One region of the Aminobacter sp. Y103A genome, then DNA from elsewhere that is predicted to be linked to it. Evidence: predicted binding sites of a transcription regulator. Region 1 holds the regulator's gene; each other region holds the start of a gene.

The links. Region 1 encodes PhoB, which activates phosphate uptake and scavenging genes when phosphate is short. Its sites were predicted from a motif close to TGTCATNNANCTGTCAT; they were not measured.
Region 2: the regulator PhoB is predicted to act here: its motif matches at 1,473-1,489, upstream of Amn_RS12415 (glycerophosphodiester phosphodiesterase family protein).
Region 3: the regulator PhoB is predicted to act here: its motif matches at 1,265-1,281, upstream of ugpB (sn-glycerol-3-phosphate ABC transporter substrate-binding protein UgpB).

What each region holds. Positions count from the first base shown of each region.
Region 1 is NZ_AP017986.1:4,944,017-4,948,686, reverse strand. It holds gene pstA (phosphate ABC transporter permease PstA) at 1-1,258, shown strand, start outside; gene pstB (phosphate ABC transporter ATP-binding protein PstB) at 1,283-2,107, shown strand; gene phoU (phosphate signaling complex protein PhoU) at 2,146-2,850, shown strand; gene phoB (phosphate regulon transcriptional regulator PhoB) at 2,949-3,638, shown strand; gene Amn_RS24215 (ROK family protein) at 3,665-4,670, opposite strand, start outside.
Region 2 is NZ_AP017986.1:2,544,971-2,549,640, reverse strand. It holds gene Amn_RS12420 (hypothetical protein) at 48-323, shown strand; gene Amn_RS12415 (glycerophosphodiester phosphodiesterase family protein) at 339-1,412, opposite strand; gene speB (agmatinase) at 1,617-2,573, shown strand; gene argC (N-acetyl-gamma-glutamyl-phosphate reductase) at 2,659-3,597, shown strand; gene Amn_RS12400 (aminoglycoside phosphotransferase family protein) at 3,600-4,466, shown strand; gene Amn_RS12395 (COX15/CtaA family protein) at 4,456-4,670, opposite strand, start outside.
Region 3 is NZ_AP017986.1:4,786,603-4,791,272, forward strand. It holds gene ugpB (sn-glycerol-3-phosphate ABC transporter substrate-binding protein UgpB) at 1-1,202, opposite strand, end outside; gene tlpA (thiol:disulfide interchange protein TlpA) at 1,560-2,252, opposite strand; gene argH (argininosuccinate lyase) at 2,286-3,686, shown strand; gene Amn_RS23430 (lipoprotein) at 3,757-3,963, shown strand; gene lysA (diaminopimelate decarboxylase) at 3,994-4,670, shown strand, end outside.

The DNA.
Region 1 (4,670 bases):
CGGCCTCAAGAAGCGCTATGCCGCCGAACGCCGCTTCCGACTCTATGGTGTGCTGGCGATCGCCATCGGCCTGGCCTTCCTGGCAGTGATGCTGACCTCGATCGTTTCCAAGGGCTACACGGCCTTCTGGCAGACGACGGTGACGCTGCCGATCAACTTCGACGAAAAGATCATCGACCCGTCCAACAAGCGGGCGACCGATCCGAATGTGCTGATCACGGCGAACTATCCCAAGCTCGCCGAACAGGCGCTGATCGAGAAGCTCGGCATCGACCCGAACAACAAGGCCGATGTGCGCAAGCTCAAGGGCTTCCTGTCCGACAGCTCGCGGGTCCAGCTCCGGGCGATCGTCGCCGCCGACCCGTCGGTCATCGGCACGACCCGCAACGTCGACATCCTCGCCGCCGCCAATCTCGACTCGGCCTTCAAGGGTCAGATCGACCTCGACGTGCCGGAAAGCCGCCGCAAGGTGTCGGACCAGCAGGTCGAGTGGATGAACAAGCTCAAGGCCGAAGGCGTGATGGCCGAGCACTTCAATACCGGTCTGTTCAGCTACGGCGCATCAAGCCGTCCTGAAACCTCGGGCGTCGGCGTAGCCCTCATCGGCTCGTTCTACATGATGGTGATCGTGCTCTTGCTGGCGCTGCCGATCGGCGTCGCCGCCTCGATCTATCTCGAGGAATTCGCCAAGAAGAGCCGCTTCACCGACCTGATCGAGGTCAACATCAACAACCTCGCCGCCGTGCCGTCGATCGTCTTCGGTCTGCTCGGCCTGGCCGTGTTCATCAATTTCCTCGGCCTGCCGCGTTCGGCATCCTTCGTCGGCGGGCTGGTGCTGACGCTGATGACGCTGCCGACCATCATCATCGCGACGCGCGCCGCCTTGGCTGCCGTGCCGCCGTCGATCCGTTCGGCAGCGCTTGGCCTCGGCGCCTCGAAGATGCAGATGGTGTTCCAGCACATCCTGCCACTGGCCGCCCCCGGCATCCTGACCGGCACCATCATCGGCCTGGCGCGTGCGCTCGGCGAGACAGCACCGCTTCTCTTGATCGGCATGGTCGCCTTCGTCGCCGACTATCCCAAGACGCCGTTCGATCCCGCAACCGCACTTCCGGTGCAGATCTACATGTGGGCGAACGAGGCCGAACGCGCCTTTGTCGAGCGCATGTCGGGCGCCATCATCATTCTTCTCATCTTCCTCATGGCCATGAACATCGTCGCCATCGTCCTGCGCCGCCGCTTCGAGCGCCGCTGGTAGGGCATGGACAAGGAGCATCCTGCTATGAACATCATGACCGAAAAATCCCTCGACGACGCGGTGAATGCTGAGATGAACGCCAGAACGAACGAAATCATCAAGATGCGCGGCGACAAGGTGACCGTGCACTATGGCGAGAAGCAAGCGCTGTTCGGCGTCGATCTCGACGTTCGCCAGAATCAGGTGACGGCGCTGATCGGCCCGTCGGGCTGCGGCAAGTCGACCTTCCTGCGCTGCCTCAATCGCATGAACGACACCATCGACGCAGCCCGCGTCGGCGGCAAGATCACACTCGACAGCGAAGACATCTACGATCCCAAGATCGACGTCGTCGAGCTGCGCGCCCGCGTCGGCATGGTGTTCCAGAAGCCGAACCCGTTCCCGAAGTCGATCTACGAGAACGTCGCCTACGGCCCGCGCATCCATGGTCTCGCCAAGAACAAGGCCGAGCTCGACGTGATCGTCGAGAAGAGCCTGCAGAAGGCCGCTCTGTGGAACGAAGCCAAGGACCGTCTCAACGAGCCGGGCACCGGCCTGTCGGGCGGCCAGCAGCAGCGCCTGTGCATCGCGCGCGCCATCGCCGTTTCGCCCGAGGTGATCCTGATGGACGAGCCGTGTTCGGCGCTCGACCCGATCGCCACCGCCAAGGTCGAGGAGCTGATCGACGAACTGCGCGAGAACTACACGATCGTCATCGTCACGCACTCGATGCAGCAGGCGGCGCGCGTGTCGCAGCGCACGGCGATGTTCCACCTCGGCTATCTCGTCGAGGAAGGCCCGACCGACAAGATGTTCACCAACCCCGACGACAAGCGGACGCAGGACTACATCACCGGCCGCTTCGGCTGAGTGGGTTTCGTCGCGGCACACGATACGAGGAAGAAATCATGGGCGAACATACAGTCCGGTCCTTCGACGAAGAACTTCAGCACGTCGACCAGCTCATCCGCGACATGGGCGATCTTTCCAGCGCAATGGTGGCCGGCGCCATCCGCGCGCTTCTCACGTCCGACCAGGCACTGGCGCAAAACGTCGTTGCCGACGATACGATCATGGACGCCAAGCAGCGCGATCTCGACAATTCGGCGATCACGCTGATCGCCAAGCGCCAGCCGATGGCGCAGGATTTGCGCGCCGTGGTCGGTGCCATCCGCATGGCGGGTGACCTCGAGCGCATCGGCGACCTCGCCAAGAACATTGCCAAGCGGGTCGGCGCTGTCGGCCAGTCGCCGACCCCGCGCAATCTCTCGCATTCGATCGATGCGATGGCGCAGCTGGTGCTCGGCCAGGTTCGCGGCGTCGTCGATCTCTATGTCGCGCGTCAGGCCGAGGGCCTGAAGGATCTGCGCGCCGACGACCAGAAGATCGACATCCAGTACACCGCCGTGTTCCGCGAACTCCTGACCTACATGATGGAAGATCCGCGCAACATCACGGCCTGCACGCATCTGCTGTTCTGCGCCAAGAACCTCGAGCGCATCGGCGACCATGTCACCAACATCGCCGAGAACGCCTATTTCGTCGTGACGGGTACGCAGCTGCCGCTGAACCGGCCCAAGGTCGACGAGACCACGACGACGGTTCCGGCCTGAGCATTTCCGCAACCGCATGCGTTTGGCGCGGGGGCGCTGCATAGGTTAAATCAGCGCATGGTCCAGAAGCGGCCATGCGCAAGGACAAGGTATAGCCAATGATCGCTCCCAAGGTCATGGTCGTCGAAGACGAAGAGCCGCTGGGCGTGCTGCTTCGCTACAATCTCGAATCCGAAGGCTATCAGGTCGAGGTCGTCACGCGTGGCGACGAGGCCGAGATCCGGCTCCAGGAAAACGTGCCCGACCTGCTGGTGCTCGACTGGATGGTGCCGGCGCTGTCGGGTATCGAACTGTGCCGCCGGCTCAGGATGCGTCCCGACACCGAACGCCTGCCGATCATCATGCTGACGGCGCGGGGCGAGGAAAGCGACAGGGTGCGCGGGCTTTCGACCGGGGCCGACGACTACCTGGTCAAGCCGTTCTCGACGCCGGAATTCATGGCGCGCGTCAAGGCGCTGCTGCGCCGGGCCAAACCCGAGGTGCTGTCCTCGGTGCTCAAGGTCGGCGACATCATGCTCGACCGCGAGTCGCACCGCGTCTACCGCAAGAAGAGCGAGATCAAGCTCGGGCCGACCGAATTCCGCTTGCTCGAATTCATGATGCGGCACCCGGGCCGCGTGTTCTCGCGCAGCCAGTTGCTCGACAATGTCTGGGGCGAGACGATCTATATCGACGAGCGCACCGTTGACGTGCATGTCGGGCGCCTGCGCAAGGCGGTCAACAACGGCCGCATGCCTGACGTGATCCGGACCATTCGCGGTGCCGGCTACGCCATCCGCGAGGACTGAGCCGCTTCGGGCTCTTTTCCGCTCAGCTAGGCGACGTCGGCACCGGCACGGCGTGGAGCCGTGCCTGCGGCAAAAATCTCCTGATCAACGGCAAGCAGCGCGCGCATCATCGCGCCCTCGCGTTTGAGCGGAACCTCGTTGGGTTCGGTGTCGAAGGAGATCGCCTTCGAGTGCAGCCCGCCCGCCGTCTTGGCGATGGCCGCGCGCACATGTGGCTCCATGATGTCGAAGGCGGTTGCGCCGACGCCGACGAAGGCGAGGGGGGCCGGGTCGAACAGCGCAAACATCGAGCCGAGTCCAAAGCCGATGGCTTCGCCGGCCTTGCGAAAGGCCTCGCGTTCGGGGCCATCATGGTCACGTGCCGCATCTGCCACGGCCCTGATGTCGTCGTCGGACAGGTCGGCCAGCGGCTCGGCATTCTCGTCGCCAACCCTTGCGTTGCGCCAGATGGCGTAGTTGCCGGCATAGGCCTCGATGCAGCCGCGGCGGCCGCAGCGGCAAAGCGCGCCGTCCGGGCGGTGGATCATGTGGCCGAACTCGGCACCCGACGACTGCGTGCCGGTGAACAGCTCGCCCTTGATGACTAGGCCCATGCCGATGCCGTGCGAGAGCAGGATGGCGATGAAGTCGTCGCGATAACGCACCGGATCTCGCCAGCGCAGGGCCTCGGCGATCATGTTGCAGTCGTTCTCAACCGAAACAGGTACGCCGAACTCCTGCTCCAGCCGGTCGGCGAAGGGGATGTCGTCGTAGCGGGTGATGGGAGACCACAACAGCTTGCGCGAGGCGGCGTCGGTGATGCCCTGGACGGCGATGGCGATGCGTAGGACGGCGCCGCCCGAAGCGCCGGCGCTGTCGATCAGGCGCCGGACCATTCCGACGCATTCGTCGACCAGCGCCTCGGCAGGCATCTGCTGCGTGACAAGCCGCCGGGTCTCTTCGGTCACGGTGTTGCCGGCATAGTCGATGATGGCGGCGGACAGGCTGTTGAGCGAGAGCACGACCGCAACGACAGACGCAGCGTCGGCATCG
Region 2 (4,670 bases), 2.4 Mb from region 1:
TGGCTTATGCTTGGAAGCGCAACTTCAAGCCGCCGGTGGAAATCACCATGGTCCGCATGCTCGCACTGGCAGTCGCCATAGCCTTTGCCGCTGGCCCAGCAGAGGCCGCGTCGAACAAGTTTCTCAAGCGGGCAACCTCGTTCGACAGTTGCTGGATGCGCGCCTATGACAAGGCGATCGAAAAGGGTGCCGACGCGCGAAAGGCCGCCGGCAAGGCCGACAGCCACTGCAAGAAAAAGGGCAAGAGGCTTCTCAAGGAGGGCGGCTCGAAATATTCGCTCAAGGACCGGCGCAAGGCGCTTCGGGGCTCGAGTGCGTATTAGCCCCTTCCCGCGGCATCAGTTGGTCGGCGGCTGGGACGCGCCCGCCTGGCCTGCGACAGAGGCCACGGGTTTTTCCAATTCGGCATAAGGCACACGATAGCCATTGGCGGCCAGCCAGTTGATGGCTGCACGCGGCTCGTCGGTCTGGATCATCGTCGCGCCGCGTTCGGCCCAGAAGCCGAACACTTCGTTGGGAAACCCGGCGGCCACCGCCAGTTCGTCGCCGCGGCCGCCGGCGAGATAGCCACCCGGCTTGTTGACGATGGCATGAGTGTCGACCCAGATGTGCCAGTTGCCGCGAATGGCCGCTGCCTTGACCCTGGCCGAAAACAGCGGCCCGCCAGATACGGTCATGGTTTCGGTGTCGCCGCGCCAGGCAATCATCTCCACGGCATTTGCGGCGAAAGCCTTGCCCGATGCCTCGACGAAAGCGGGGTCGCGCACGGCGTCGTCAGCCATGATCGGCATGAACTGGAAGCCTTGCCCCACCCGCGCCATCACCGCCTTCACGGCGGCGACACGCTCGGCATTCCACAGGTTCGCCTTGACCACCACCTGCTCTTCCATCTCCATGGCGCGCGCCAGCGCAACCATGTCGATGAGGTCGGCGGTGTCGAGCTTGTTGTCGAGATTGACCAGGATCCTGCCCTTGGCGACCGACAGATATTCCCGCAGCGTCGGCACTGTTTCGGCGGTGACAGTGCCGGTGCCCTCGACGACGAGCCGGCATGTCCTGAGCTCGTCCATGGCGCGGGTTACGACCTCGCCCGTGCAGTCGGTGGTACGGTCGAGCCAGCTGTCATGCATGACGATCAGTTCGCCGTCGGCGGAGCGGCGGATGTCGATCTCGACCATTTCGGCGCCGAGAGAGATCGCATCGCGCAGGGCGGCGATGGAGTTTTCGGCAAAGCGCCGCTTGCCGTCCTGCAGGCCGCCTGCCCTGTGCGCCACGACCATCACATGGTCACGCCACTGATTGGCATTTTCGAAGCGCGCGAGGATCTCTTCGGAACGAGAACCGGCATGGCCAGACGTCGCCAGAGCGAGGGTCAGCAAGACCGAGACTGCGCCTGCCAGAACTGTCCGCATGGGAATCGCTCCATGGCTTGATATGCCTGGAGCGACCTAAAAGGCGGCGATGACATGGGCGTGAAAGACAGATGACAGGGCGATGAATGCAGCTGTCACACGCAATTCGCCATGGGGCTGGCATGTTGGTTCAGGCTTCTGTAGTTCTTGCGCCTCGCAATTCTGAACGACCGAATTCCGAAAGACCGAATAAGGAAACTGCCCATGCCCTCTTCGTCGATCGATCACGCCTTTACCGCACGCGGCCCCAAGGGTCGCTCGGGTGATCCGACCTATGCAGGGGCATTGTCCTTCATGCGCCGCAAGTATTCGAAGAATGTCACTGGGGCCGAGGCGGTGGTCTGGGGCATCCCCTTCGACGCCGCCGTCACAAATCGGCCGGGCGCACGCTTCGGCCCGCAGGCCATCCGTCGCGCCTCGGCGATCTTCGATTGCGACCCGCAATACCCGTTCAACCGCGACCTGTTCGACGACCTCGCCGTCATCGACTATGGCGACTGCCTGCTCGACAGCGGCAACCACCAGAAGACCCCTGTTGCAATCGAGCGCGAAGCAGCCAAGATCCTGAGATCGGGCGCCTTCCTTTTGACGCTCGGCGGCGACCATTTCGTCACCTGGCCGGTGCTGAAGGCGCATGCGGCGATCCACGGCCCGATGGCGCTGGTGCAGTTCGATGCCCACCAGGACACCTGGCCTGACGACGGCAAGCGCATCGATCACGGATCGTTCGTGGCGCGCGCCGTCAAGGACGGCATCATCGACCCCGATCGCTCGATCCAGATCGGCATCCGTACGCACGCGCCCGACGATTGCGGCATCAAGATCCTCTACGGCCACGAGGTCGAGGAGATGCGCGCTGCCGACATCGCCTATGCGATCGCCGAACGCACCGGCGGCAAGAAGACCTATGTCACCTTCGACATCGACTGCCTCGACCCGGCCTTTGCGCCCGGAACCGGCACGCCGGTGGCCGGCGGCCCGTCGTCGGCCAAGATCCTGTCGGTGCTGCGCCAGATGACCCAGATCGACATCGTCGGCGCCGACATCGTCGAGGTTGCACCGGCCTATGACCATGCCGATATTACGGCTATCGCCGGCTCGACGGTCGCCATGCATTATCTCGGCCTGTTGGCCGAGAAGAAGGCGCGCGACAAGGCCTGAGGCATTGAATCAACGGCTTGCGGACGAGAGTCCGAATTTGGCCATAACCACCTGAAATAACGAATTTTTCGACGGACGGCAGACAATGAAACCGAAAATCTTCATCGACGGCGAACACGGCACCACGGGCCTCCAGATACGCACGCGCCTCGCCGCCCGCGACGACCTCGCCGTGCTGTCGATCCCGGAAGCCGAACGCCGCAACGTCGACCTCAGGGCCGAGCGCCTGCACGAGGCGGATGTCGCCATCCTGTGCCTGCCCGACGATGCCTCGAAGGAAGCCGTCCGCATTCTCGAAGGCAACAACTCGACCCGCATCATCGATACGTCGACGGCGCATCGCGTCCACCCCGACTGGGCCTATGGCTTTGCCGAGATGGACGCTGCCCAGCGCAAGCGCATCGCCGATGCACGGCTCGTCGCCAACCCGGGCTGCTATCCGACCGGCGCGATCTCGCTGATCCGTCCGCTGGTCGCGGCCGGCACCCTGCCGGCCGACTACCCTGTCAGCGTCAACGCCGTTTCCGGCTACACCGGCGGCGGCAAGCAGATGATCGGCCAGATGGAGGACGCCTCGCGCCCCGACCACATCGCTGCGCCGCACTTCCTCTACGGCCTGCCGCTGATGCACAAACACGTTGCCGAGATGAAGCAGCATGGCCTGCTCGAGCGCCGCCCGATCTTTGCGCCCTCGGTCGGCCGCTTTGCCCAGGGCATGATCGTCCAGGTGCCGCTGCACCTCGCCGACCTCAATGGCTCGGCCTCGATCGCCGACATCCACGCAACGCTTGCCGCGCACTATGCCGGACAGGAAATCGTCGAGGTCGTGCCGCTTGAGGTCAGCGCCAAGCTCGACCGGCTTGACCCGACCGAGCTTGCCGACACCGACGGCATGAAGCTCTATGTCTTCGGCACCGAAGGCCAGGGCCAGGTCAACCTCGTGGCGCTGCTCGACAATCTCGGCAAGGGCGCTTCCGGTGCCGCTGTCCAGAACATGGACCTGATGCTCGGGCTCAAGCACTAGGAATGGATCAGGCTGGCATTTCCGATCGCGGGCCGGAACGGTGGCCAAAGAACTGGAATGTCAGCGATCCCCAGCTGATTGCCGAGACGTTTTCCAGCCGCATCTGGAAGGTGCGGCTGGCCGACGGCAAACCGGCCGTGGTCAAGGCGCTCAAGCCGTTCGACGATGTCGCCGACGAATTGCGCGGCGCACATTATCTCAGCTGGCGCGACGGCGTCGGCGCCGTGCGCCTGCTCGGCTTCGAGGGGCACGACATGCTGCTCGAATATGCCGGCGAGCGATTGCTCGTCGATGAACTGAACGATCACGGCGACCGCCACGCCACCGACATCGCCAACGAGGTGATGGCGCAGCTGTTTTCGCCGTCCGACGTCCCGCCTCCTGCCGATCTGCAGCCGCTGCGGCAGCGCTTCGACAGCCTGTTCAAGAAGGCCGAACTCGATCGCGACGCCGGGCTTGCAAGCCCCTACCGGGACGCATCAGTCATTGCCGAGCGTCTGCTGTCCGATCCGCACGAGCTGCGCGTGCTGCATGGCGACCTGCATCACGACAACATCCTTTTCGGCGAGCGCGGCTGGCTGGTCATCGACCCCAAGGGCATCCTTGGCGATCCGGGTTTCGACGCGGCGAACTTCTTCTACAACCCGCTTGACCGGCACGACGACCTCTGCGTCGATCCTCAGCGCATCGCCTACATGGCCGAGGTCTTCGCCAGGACGCTGGGGCAGCGCCCTGACACGATCCTGGATCACGCCATCGCTTGGGGCTGCCTGTCGTCGTCCTGGCACGCCGAGGACAAGAACGACGAGGACGAGGCGAGCGAACTCGCCGTCGTCGCAGCCGTCAGAGCTGTTCGCGCTAGCTTCTGACCGCGACGTCGTTTTCAAGGGGATATGCCCCCTTGGTCGCGCGCCAATGCGCCGTGGCAAAGATCAGCACGATCAGCGCAAAACCCTGATGCAGCAGCGCCCAGTGCATATGCGCCTGCATCAGCAAGGTGCCGACGCCGATTGCCGCCTGCGCAACGATCAGCAAAGCCAGCACCCAGGCCCGGCGGGAATGGGTCGTGCGCG
Region 3 (4,670 bases), 160 kb from region 1:
TCGATGTCGCGGACCTGCGGCAAGTTGATGAGGCGCACGCCCTTCGAGTTTTCGGTCGGGGCCTTGCCCATCATCTGGGTGATCGGAATCTCTCGGCCCGGGTTCTTGTCATAGAAGCCGGACTTCTTGGTTTCTTCATAGGCAGCAATGGTGACCGGCAGGTAGCCGGACACCTGGTGCAGGCGGGCCTGAATCGGCGTCTGCGACAGGAAGGTGAAGAAGGCTGCGACGCCCTTGTACTCTTCGTCCGATTTGTCGCCAAAGACCCAGAGGCTGGCGCCTCCCGGGATGGTGTTCTGCGGTGTGCCTTCGAGATCAGGATAGTAGGGCAACTGGCCGAGGCCATAGTTCATGCCCGACTTGATGACGTCGCCCAAGCCGCCCGAGGACTCGGTGAAAAGGCCGCATTCGCCGGCGAGGAAAAGCTGTTTGGCCTCGGAAGTGCGACCGCCATACTTGAAGGTGCCGTCCTTGGCGAGGTCGGCGATTGCCTGGAAGTGCTTGACGAAGGGCTCCGAATTGAACTTCAGCTCGACGTCTGTCCCGGCAAGGCCGTTTTCGTTGGTGCCGTACTGGAGGTTGTTCCAGGCGGCGAAATTCTCCAGGCCGATCCAGGTCAGCCAGGTCGAGGTGTAGCCGCAATTCGCAGCGCCGCTGGTCTTGATCTTCTTGGCGGCTTCGAAGACTTCCGGCCAAGTCTTGGGCGGATTGTCGGCATCGAGACCGGCCTTCTGGAAGATGTCCTTGTTGTAGTAGAGGATCGGCGAGGACGAATTGTAGGGGAACGACAGCATCGTGCCATCCGGCTTCGAATAATAGGCGACAATACCGGGCAGGTACTGGCTCTTGTCGAAGGCCGCGCCACCCATGGAAAGGATATCGGCGACCGGCTTGACCGCGCCTTCGGCTCCCATCATGACGCCGGTGCCGACGTCGAAAACCTGGATGATGTGCGGCGACTGCTTGGCGCGGAAGGCGGCGATGCCGGCATTCAACGTTTCGGGATAGGTGCCTTTGAAAACCGGAACGATCTTGTAGTCGCTCTGGCTCTCGTTGAATTCCTTGGAAAGCTGCTCGACGACCTCGTTGTTCGCGCCGGTCATGGCATGCCACCATGAGATCTCGGTGACGGCGAAGGCGGAGGTGCTGGACAACAGCGTCATGGTGGCGGCAACTCCGGCCGCGAAGCCTAGGGTCTTCATTGTCTCGCTCCCGTTCTGGTTGGCGAAATGTTTAGTTCCGCTAGGACCAGTATTGTCGGATTATGACAGCGCCACAACAGTTTTGTAGCGATCGTATGAAGGTCGCATTTGGCGCGCTTCGATTTCGCTTTTTCCACAACCACATGACATGCTTTCGTTTTTCTAGAAAACGAAAACAAATTGCCGAGAATTGGACTCACCCCACCTGCCGACAACGCCGGCTAATGAACGGCTGGAAATGGAATGGACATGCCGCGCGGCTTCCTTCGCGGATGAAAACCGCGAAGATGACGGCCTCGACAGTGCAATCTCAAATTGCAGCGGCGCAAAAGCAAACGTGTGTGGACACGCAAGGCCCTAATTGGCGAGCGCCGCCTCGACCAGCTTTTTGGCGTCGGGGCTGGCCCATTCGGCGGGGCCGTTCATGTTGGCAAGCAGGCAGCCTTCGCCGTCGATCAAAAGCGTGACCGGCAGGCCGAGCGCCAGCCCTCGCTTCTTCAGATCGTTGAACACGGCGAGCGTGTTGTCGCGGTAATGGCCAAGCGAGGAGATGCCGATCTCTTCGAGGAACTTCTGCGGCTTGGTGTCGTCGCCGGTGTCGACATTGATCGCCACGACCTCGAACTCCTCGCCGCCCATCTCGCGCTCCAGAGCATCGAGCGCCGGCATCTCGGCGCGGCACGGCGCGCACCAGGTGGCCCAGAGATTGACCAGCAACGTGCGACCGGCATGGTCGGCGATGGTCATCGGCTTGCCCTCGGGATCGTTGAAGGCAAGCGTCTTCAGCGACTGCGGCGGGTCGGCCGGCATCATCGCGGCGACATGGCCGACGGCGACGGCACCCACGGCTTTGGCCTTTTCTGCCTTCGCCGCGCACAGCTTGTCGTCGGGGCTTGCAGAACTGGTGTCGGCGGCGACCGTCGGCTGCGGCGTCTTGTTGCCAGGAAGGGTCGTGCTGACATATACCGCGACCGCGCCGGCGATCACGCCCGCAACGGCGGCAATCAGTATATGGCGTGGGGCTGGAAACATTTTTCTGCGGTCCGACATCTAATCAATTTTCTCCGGAGCCCGGGTATCACGATGAGCGACAAGAAGGCCAGCAACCAGATGTGGGGCGGACGTTTTGCCTCGGGCCCGGCTGCGATCATGGAAGCGATCAACGCCTCGATCGGCTTCGACAAGAAGCTGTATGCCCAGGACATCCGAGGGTCCGTCGCCCACTCCGAGATGCTGGCGGAAACGGGCATTATTTCGGCTGGCGATCAACAGAAAATCGCTCACGGCCTGAACACGATCCTGCGAGAAATCGAGGACGGCAAGTTCGCCTTCTCGACCCGGCTCGAAGACATCCACATGAATGTCGAGTCGCGCCTTGCCGAACTGATCGGCGCCTCCGCCGGACGCCTGCACACTGCACGCTCGCGCAACGACCAGGTGGCCGTCGACTTCCGGCTCTGGGTCAAGGACGAGTTCCATCGCGTCGCCGAGGCACTGAAGGGGCTGATCGCCGCCTTCCTCGAACGCGCCGAGCAGCATGCCTCTACCGTGATGCCCGGCTTCACCCATCTTCAGACGGCGCAGCCGGTGACCTTCGGCCATCACTGCATGGCCTATGTCGAGATGTTCGCCCGTGACCTCAGCCGCGTGCGCGACGCCATCGAACGCATGAACGAGAGCCCGCTGGGTGCGGCAGCGCTTGCCGGCACCGGCTTCCCCATCGACCGCTTCAAGACTGCCAAGGCCCTCGGCTTCCGCGAACCGACGCGCAACTCGCTCGACAGCGTGTCGGACCGCGACTACGCGCTGGAGTTCCTGTCGATCGCTGCGATCTGCGCCACCCACATGTCGCGCCTCGCCGAAGAGATCGTCATCTGGTCGACGCCGCAATTCGGCTTCGTGCGCCTGTCGGATTCGTTCTCGACCGGCTCGTCGATCATGCCGCAGAAGAAGAACCCCGACGCCGCCGAGCTGGTGCGCGCCAAGACCGGCCGCGTCAACGGCCACCTGATCGGCCTCTTGACCGTCATGAAGGGCCTGCCGCTGACCTATTCCAAGGACATGCAGGAAGACAAGGAAGCGGTGTTCGACGCCGCCGAGACGCTCGACCTGATGCTGGCCGCGATGACCGGCATGGTCGGCGACATGACGATCAACGAGCAGGCGATGAAGAAGGCCGCCGGCTCGGGCTACTCGACCGCCACCGACCTAGCCGACTGGCTGGTGCGGACGCTGGGCATGCCGTTCCGCGAGGCACACCACGTCACCGGCCGTGCCGTGGCGCTGGCCGAAAGCAAGAAGGTCGGGCTCGAAAAGCTGGCACTGGAAGACCTCAAGTCGATCCATGACGGCATCACCGACGACATCTTCTCCGTGCTGTCGGTGCAGAACTCGGTGAAGAGCCGCACGTCCTTCGGTGGAACAGCACCTGCAGAGGTCAAGAAGCAGGTTCGCTATTGGAAGAAACGGCTGGCAAAAGCGTGATCTAGCCGGGGTGCAAAGCCCAAGAATCTCCGCTACAAGCAGCGGGGAAATTTTCGCGGACGGATGGAACATGACCGCTGGCAGGATTCTGGTGACGCTCGGGCTGATTGCGGCGGTTGGCATGGCTTCCGCCTGCGGCCGCAAGGGCGACCTCGACACCCCCTATGAGGCTGCCGTGCAGGCGCAGAAGGATGCCCAGAAGGCCGGCCAGCCGGCTGGCCCGGCACCGGTAAAACCGGTCGAGGACAAGCCTTTCATCCTCGACCCGCTGCTCTGAGCCGCTGTTCATTTTCGAAAGCATGCTGCCGTGAACCATTTCGACTATCGTGACGGCGTCCTCCACGCCGAAGACGTGGCGCTGACCGATATCGCCGCTGCCGTCGGCACGCCGTTCTACTGCTACTCGACCGCGACGCTGACGCGTCATTTTCAGGTCTTCTCCAAGGCCTTCGCAGATCTCGATGCGCTGGTCTGCTATGCGCTCAAGGCCAACTCGAACCAGGCCGTGCTGAGGACGCTGGCAAAGCTCGGTGCTGGCGCCGACACGGTGTCGGAAGGCGAGATGCGGCGCGCGCTGGCCGCCGGCATCCCGGCCGGGAAGATCGTCTTTTCGGGCGTTGGCAAGACGGCGCGCGAAATGGACTTCGCGCTGCAGGCCGGCATCCTGTGCTTCAACGTCGAATCCGAGCCGGAGCTCGAGCTTCTGTCGGCACGCGCTGTTGCCAACGGCAAGACCGCACCAGTGTCGCTGCGCATCAACCCTGATGTCGACGCCAAGACGCACAAGAAGATCTCGACCGGGCTTGCCGAGAACAAGTTCGGCATCCCGCGTCAGCGGGCGCGCGAAGCCTATGCCCGCGCAGCAGCCCTGCCCGGCATCAAGGTCACCGGCATCGATATGCATATCGGCAGCCAGATCACCGAGCTGCAGCCTTTCGACGACGCCTTTGCGCTGATGGCCGAGCTGGTGGAAACGCTGAAGGC